DNA from 3 places in the Rhizobium sp. 42MFCr.1 genome. Region 3 is predicted to be linked to each of the others. Evidence: predicted binding sites of a transcription regulator. Region 3 holds the regulator's gene; each other region holds the start of a gene.
The links. Region 3 encodes LexA, which represses DNA repair genes until DNA is damaged. Its sites were predicted from a motif close to TGTTCNNNNTGTGTTCNG; they were not measured.
Positions count from the first base shown of each region.

Region 1: the regulator LexA is predicted to act here: its motif matches at 1,011-1,028, upstream of recA (recombinase RecA).
Region 2: the regulator LexA is predicted to act here: its motif matches at 865-882, upstream of C934_RS0125115 (PA0069 family radical SAM protein).

Region 1 covers NZ_KB897818.1:203,674-205,947, forward strand. Annotated here, with positions in the region: gene C934_RS0101015 (carbohydrate kinase family protein) at 1-914, opposite strand, end outside; gene recA (recombinase RecA) at 1,155-2,243, shown strand.
Region 2 covers NZ_KB897853.1:5,603-7,876, reverse strand. Annotated here, with positions in the region: gene C934_RS0125125 (hypothetical protein) at 1-101, opposite strand, end outside; gene C934_RS0125120 (glycosyl transferase) at 293-811, opposite strand; gene C934_RS0125115 (PA0069 family radical SAM protein) at 949-2,106, shown strand; gene C934_RS0125110 (ribonuclease HII) at 2,217-2,274, shown strand, end outside.
Region 3 covers NZ_KB897844.1:49,569-51,842, forward strand. Annotated here, with positions in the region: gene C934_RS0122295 (VOC family protein) at 1-841, opposite strand, end outside; gene lexA (transcriptional repressor LexA) at 1,041-1,757, shown strand; gene C934_RS33285 (hypothetical protein) at 1,792-2,274, opposite strand, start outside.

The DNA of each region.
Region 1 (2,274 bases), on a different contig from region 3:
GAAAGTGTCTCCCTCACGAGATCTGGGGAGAGGTTTTCATTGACGGCATGCGGCGATTGTACGGTAAGTGCCGCGGCCGCGGCGCCCTCCCTGATGGCATCGGCTAAGGAAATTCCACGCATCAATCCGGAGATAACGCCGGCTGCAAGCGAGTCACCCGCACCGGTGACATCCGCGACATCTTCGAGGTTTGCCGGCTGCTGGGCAACAACATGGCGATCCGCGAAGGCGATCAGCTCGCGTTGGCCGCGGGTGACGACGCCACCGCGTAAACCGATGTCACCCAGCAGTGACGGCCAGTGCGCGGGATCGTTTGGGCGCTCGCCGGTCAATGCGGCAGCCTCGGCCTCGTTGAGGAAAAGATAGTCGATCCCTTCGATGCATGGTTTGAGCTTGAGGGCCTTCGCGGGCGAGATGGCGATCGCGCCCACCGGCTTGCCGAGAGCTTTTGCGCGCTCGACGATCGATGCCAGCGTCTCTGCCGGCAGGTTGGCATCAATGAGAATGAAATCGGTGGCGGCAAAGGCGTCACGTACGGCACGGATCGAAAGGCGCCGCGGCACGAACATCCGATAGAGATCCATGTCGGCAAGCGCAATCACGAGGTTTCCGTCGTTCTCGATGATTGCGGTGTAACTCGGCGTCTTCCGATCCAGGAAAATGAAGGGGCGATCATGAACCCCAGCGAAGTCGGCCGCCTCGCCGACCATCTCGCCGATCGGATCGCCGCCACGCGGTGAAATCATCGTCACATCGAAGCCCAACCTGGCAAGGTTGCGCGCCGCATTGAAGCCGCCGCCGCCCGGCTCCTCAAACCATGAGCCTGGATTGCTGGCGCCTGGCACGGTGTCGCCTGAGATGCGTCCGCGCCTGTCGATGTGGGCTCCGCCGAGGACAAGAATCTTCCGCTTCATTTCATCGTCCCGCACGGTCGAAAGATACGAATCGTCCTGCCGCCGCTGGTCGGCTGGCGACCAGAGCGCTATATCTAAGCCGTTGCTTTCCATCACGAAAACAAATGTAGAACACTGGCAAATTTACCTTTTTGTTTCAATTATTTGCGCGCAACTTGCGCAATGAGAACAAATGCGGTACAAAATCGCCATCGCTGGCGACATTGCTTGAGCGGCTTCAATAACCTAAAGGTGGATCGAATGTCACAGAATACATTGCGGCTTGTAGAGGACAAATCGGTGGACAAAAGCAAGGCACTTGAAGCGGCACTCTCACAGATCGAGCGGTCGTTCGGCAAGGGCTCAATCATGAAGCTCGGCTCGAACGAGAACGTCGTCGAGATCGAAACGGTTTCGACAGGTTCTCTCGGGTTGGATATCGCGCTCGGCATCGGCGGCCTTCCAAAGGGCCGTATCATTGAGATTTACGGACCAGAAAGCTCGGGTAAGACGACGCTGGCGCTGCAGACGATAGCTGAATCGCAGAAGAAGGGTGGCATCTGTGCCTTCGTCGATGCGGAACACGCGCTTGACCCGGTTTACGCCCGCAAGCTCGGTGTCGATCTGCAGAACCTCCTGATCTCGCAGCCGGATACTGGCGAGCAGGCGCTCGAGATCACCGATACGCTGGTGCGTTCCGGCGCTGTCGACGTTCTTGTCGTCGACTCGGTTGCTGCGCTGACGCCGCGTGCCGAAATCGAAGGCGAAATGGGCGACAATCTGCCGGGCCTTCAGGCGCGCCTGATGAGCCAGGCGCTGCGCAAGCTGACGGCTTCGATTTCGAAGTCCAACACCATGGTCATCTTCATCAACCAGATCCGCATGAAGATTGGTGTCATGTTCGGTTCGCCGGAAACGACGACCGGCGGCAACGCGCTGAAATTCTATGCGTCCGTTCGCCTCGACATCCGTCGTATCGGTGCAGTCAAGGAGCGGGAAGAGGTCATCGGCAACCAGACGCGCGTCAAGGTCGTCAAGAACAAGATGGCGCCTCCCTTCAAGCAGGTCGAATTCGACATCATGTATGGTGAAGGCGTTTCGAAGACCGGCGAACTGGTCGACCTTGGCGTCAAGGCGGGTATCGTCGAGAAATCAGGGGCCTGGTTCTCCTATAATAGCCAGCGTCTTGGCCAGGGCCGCGAAAATGCGAAGCTGTTCCTGCGTGACAATCCGGATCTCCTGCGCGAGATCGAGACGGCGCTTCGTCAGAATGCTGGCCTGATTGCGGACCGCTTCCTGCAGAATGGCGGCCCTGATGCAAATGACGGCGACGAGGCTGCAGACGGCTGATTTGCCTGACGGTTTCCCAGAGTTCAAACCG
Region 2 (2,274 bases), on a different contig from region 3:
CAACTGCGCATCATCTGCGATGCTGCCGAATGCGGATGCGCGATCATCGATGTCGTCAATATGACGGCCGCTATCAGGCCGCGGATCATATTGCGTTTCATGACGCACCTCCTTTTGCCGGAAACCGGCAGAAGAGGAGACTTCCGCTGACCTGTTCTGCCGCCTGCCGGCATTCCATGGTCGACCGTCACGAAGCGAGGCGCTCGGGCGGCGCCATGATGGAATTATAGCGCAAAATTGTATCGGGCGCCAATTATCGCATGGGCGGCACGTGCAGCAGCGCCCTACCCTACTATCGCGCCGCGCGCGCGACCCAGGATGGAATCAGCTCGCTGCTGAGCTTGCGCAGCTTTTGCCCCTTCGCGAATTCCGCGAGACGCATTCCGCTTCTTGCGGCAGTGATCGCCTGCGTCTTCGAAAGGAGAAGCCCAAGCTCCAGCGGCGACGAAGCACGACCGATACGCTGCAGGAAAGGCCGCCGGTATCCACGCGACGCGGTGAACCGCGCCGGCAGCTTGTTGAGGGCCATATACTCAGCAATCTCATCGATCCACCCGGTCTGCGGTCGCGCCCCCGGTTCCACGAAAAGGAGCCAATCGCCTCGCGCCGAATGCACTATATCCTTGATATCCCATTGTGAATGAAAGCGGCAGCCGGCGGCGTCGGCCACCCTCGACGTTCCATCCCGCGAGTCGTGGTCCAGCACCACGACGTCGCTGACGAGCCCCTCCACTGCGCCTGCAACCAACACCGATAACGTCTGCGCCAGTTCCGGTTCCTGATCCTGGCATTCCAGTACAACTGTCAACATTGCCTATTCATAGAGCGCCGCACAAAACTTTGCCAGCGACACTTTCCTCATTTTGTTCTTGCATTGTTCTCTTTTTGCCGATAGGAATTTAATCATCAAAACGGATGGAAGCAAAGCTTCCGCCAGCGGAGAATCCGATGAATGAGCAGTCCCTTGCAGGGCAGGCCGCATTCGCGCCTGCCCATACGGCAGATATTGCCGATACGATGATCGTATCTGCCGGCCTGCGGATCGATGTCGACCGCCGCCGTGGGCGTGCGGCCGGGCTTAATCCGAGCGGGCGCTTTGAGCCTCTGCGCCGGGAAGCGTTCGACGATGGCTGGCAGAACCTTGAGGATCTGCCGCCGTTCAAGACCGACGTGCAGATCGAGAAGCCGCGAACGGTCATCACCCGCAACGAGTCGCCGGACATTCCCTTCGACCGCTCGATCAATCCCTATCGCGGCTGCGAGCATGGCTGCATTTACTGCTTCGCGCGGCCGACGCATGCCTATATGGGCCTTTCGGCCGGTCTGGACTTCGAAGCCAAGCTGTTTGCCAAGCCGGATGCGGCGAAACTCCTGGAGCGAGAATTGGCGAAGCCTGGTTACAAGCCGCGGGTGATCGCGATCGGCACCAACACCGATCCCTACCAGCCGATCGAAAAGGAATGGCGCATTATGCGGCAGATCCTTGAGGTGCTCGAAAAGGCGAACCATCCGGTTTCGATCGTAACCAAGTCGGCAATGATCCTGCGCGACCTCGACATTCTCTCGGCGATGGCGGAGAGGAACATTGTCCGCGTTTCACTGTCGGTGACGACGCTCGACCGAAAGCTGGCGCGGACTATGGAGCCCCGCGCCTCGACGCCGACGCGCCGGCTGGAGGCCATCCGCGCACTCTCCGACGCAGGCATCCAGACATCGGTCCTGGCTGCCCCGATGATTCCGGCGCTCAACGACCATGAGCTTGAGCGAATTCTGGATGCGGCGCACGCGGCGGGTGCCACCGAGGCGGGTTATGTCATCCTGCGTCTCCCGCTCGAGGTGTCGCCGCTGTTTCGCGACTGGCTGCTGCAGAACTATCCCGACCGCTATCGTCACGTCATGTCGCTGGTCCGCTCGATGCGCGGCGGAAAGGATTACGATGCTGAGTTCGGCAAGCGAATGAAGGGCGCCGGACCCTATGCCTGGCAGATTGCGCGCCGTTTCGAAATGGCGACGAAACGGCTGGGCATGACCCGGCGCAGCATGCGGCTGCGGGACGACCTGTTCGTTCCGCCCGATGGCAGCGGCGTCCAGCTCTCGCTGCTCTGACATTTCAGCTTCGCGGATGGTCGCCCTGCCCTTCCGCGCTGGAGTCCCCGGCCCGCCGCCCTGATCCGGGGACTTGCAGGAAATCGGGTTGGCGTGCGAGGGTCAGCTGCATGAGCCGTCGCACGTCACCCGATTCTCCCATGCTTTTCGAAGATGTCCCCCTCGTGC
Region 3 (2,274 bases):
CGGCCTTCACCAGAATTCGATTGTTCTTGCGCGTATAGGTCATCCCGTTAGCAGCCAATTGCGCTTCTGTCACGGCGAGATCGCCTACTTTGAAAACGATGGCAACACCACGCAGACCGCGATCGTCGGAAGGCGCAGGGATGTCGAAGTAGGCGTCCAGTCCATCCGGGGAGAGAACACTCACTCTGGCATTCGGAGTTGTCACACTCACACCGAAGGCCTCATTGGTCGTTCCCAAGCTGTGGGCGGCGGCGCGCAGGAATGGTCCAAACGCCTTGGGGTCGGGTGCCCCAAGCACGATCTCTGCGATCCCAACCACCCCATTTGCATGCACTTGCAGGGCTTTCCGGTCGGCTGGCAGCGGGTTGACACGTTGGCATGTGAAGAAAAAGAAATCTGGAGCGCGCAGGTCAACTGCAAAGGCGAGCTTAAATGCAGCCGTCACCTCCGAGCCATCGGGCATCTTCATCGGCCGCTCGAACTGCAGCATCTCGCCGCCATTGATCTTTTCGGACAGAAACCGGGCATGGTCGCGATCGGCATCCGCCGTCGCAAAGACCACGGCAGACAGCCCATCGTCTCCACATCGGAATCGAAAGGCACGGTCCCGCGCGGTGAAGACATTGCCTTTCTGCGCCGAAGCTTCATGCAGTTCGGCATTGGCGACCCCGAGAGGCTCCAGATAAGTTTCGTCGGCGAAGAATATGCAGGCATTCTCGGTCCCAAACGGGTGCCGGGCGTCGGGCGCGACGGTGAATCCCAGCTTTCCGAGACGCTCGCGCGAGAGCCTGATATTTGGAACCGGCAGCACGATGTGGTCCAGCGGATGCGCTTCGCTCATGGCAACTTCTCCGGAATTTGCGAAGATGTGCGCCGGGCAACAGGACAATGCAACCCCCTTCTACGCTTTCGGTCAAATGAGACGCAAAAACTCAGCAAGTTGCAGGCAAGTTTTACGAAAATTTAGGTACTTGCGGAACACATATGGAACATATAGTGTCTGTTCTGTCTTTGTTTCACGACTCTGGGGTTCAACTTCGATGCTGACGCGCAAGCAACAGGAGCTTCTTCTCTTCATTCACGAGCGAATGAAGGAGTCCGGTGTCCCCCCTTCTTTTGATGAAATGAAGGATGCCTTGGACCTCGCGTCGAAGTCAGGCATCCACCGGCTGATTACCGCGCTGGAGGAACGGGGCTTCATTCGCCGACTGCCGAATCGAGCCCGCGCTCTGGAAGTCATCAAACTGCCCGAGGCATATAACCCGAGCCTGCAGCCCCGCCGCGGTTTTTCGCCGAGCGTTATCGAAGGCAGCCTCGGCAAACCACAGCCAGTTGTGGCGCCGAAGCCAGCGCCGCAGGCTGACAACGGCGGTCCTGCCTCTGTACCGGTCATGGGACGGATTGCTGCCGGCGTACCGATTTCGGCAATTCAGAACAATACCCATGACATCACGGTTCCGGCGGACATGCTTGGCCCAGGCGAGCACTATGCGCTTGAGGTCAAGGGCGACTCGATGATCGAGGCCGGCATCTTTGATGGCGACACGGTAATCATCCGCAACGGCAGCACCGCCAATGCCGGCGACATCGTTGTTGCGCTTGTCGATGATGAGGAAGCGACGCTCAAGCGCTTCCGCCGGAAAGGCGCCTCCATCGCACTTGAGGCGGCAAACCCGGCTTACGAGACGCGCATTTTCGGGCCTGACCGTGTCAAGGTCCAGGGCAAGCTTGTCGGCCTCATTCGCCGCTATCATTGAAGGCAAGCGGCTCGCCGTCAAAGGTGCCGCTTCGCTAATTATACGCCCGATGGCGGATCCAAGGGCGGTCGAGCCTCGTATAGGCCGTCGTGACGACGGGGCTACCTTGATCGTCGATCCTTACCTCAGCGGCACCAAAGCGACGCAAGTTTTCGCCGGTGAACAAAAGTGCGCCCGACCGGCACCGCGTCGTGCGGAGGCGAGCGGGTGTCACGACGATATCGGCCGTATCGCAGGCAGCGCCGAAGTAAGCGGGATTTTCGACGATCGTCACGACGTAGCCGCTATCGTGCGTGGCTGTGCACCAGACGCCTTTCAGGCATACAAATCGGTTCTCAGCGCTCGTCGCAGCCTGACGTAACGCATCGCGGGCATTGCGCAATTCCACGGCAGATAACCTTTCCGATCTGCCTTGAATGTCCCGCCGCCTGATAGCGTTGACACCCTCCAACAATTGCGGTGGTTGATCTCGCTCCGCGGCGAGCGCCATTCGCCATTGGTCGAAAATGAAGTCAGG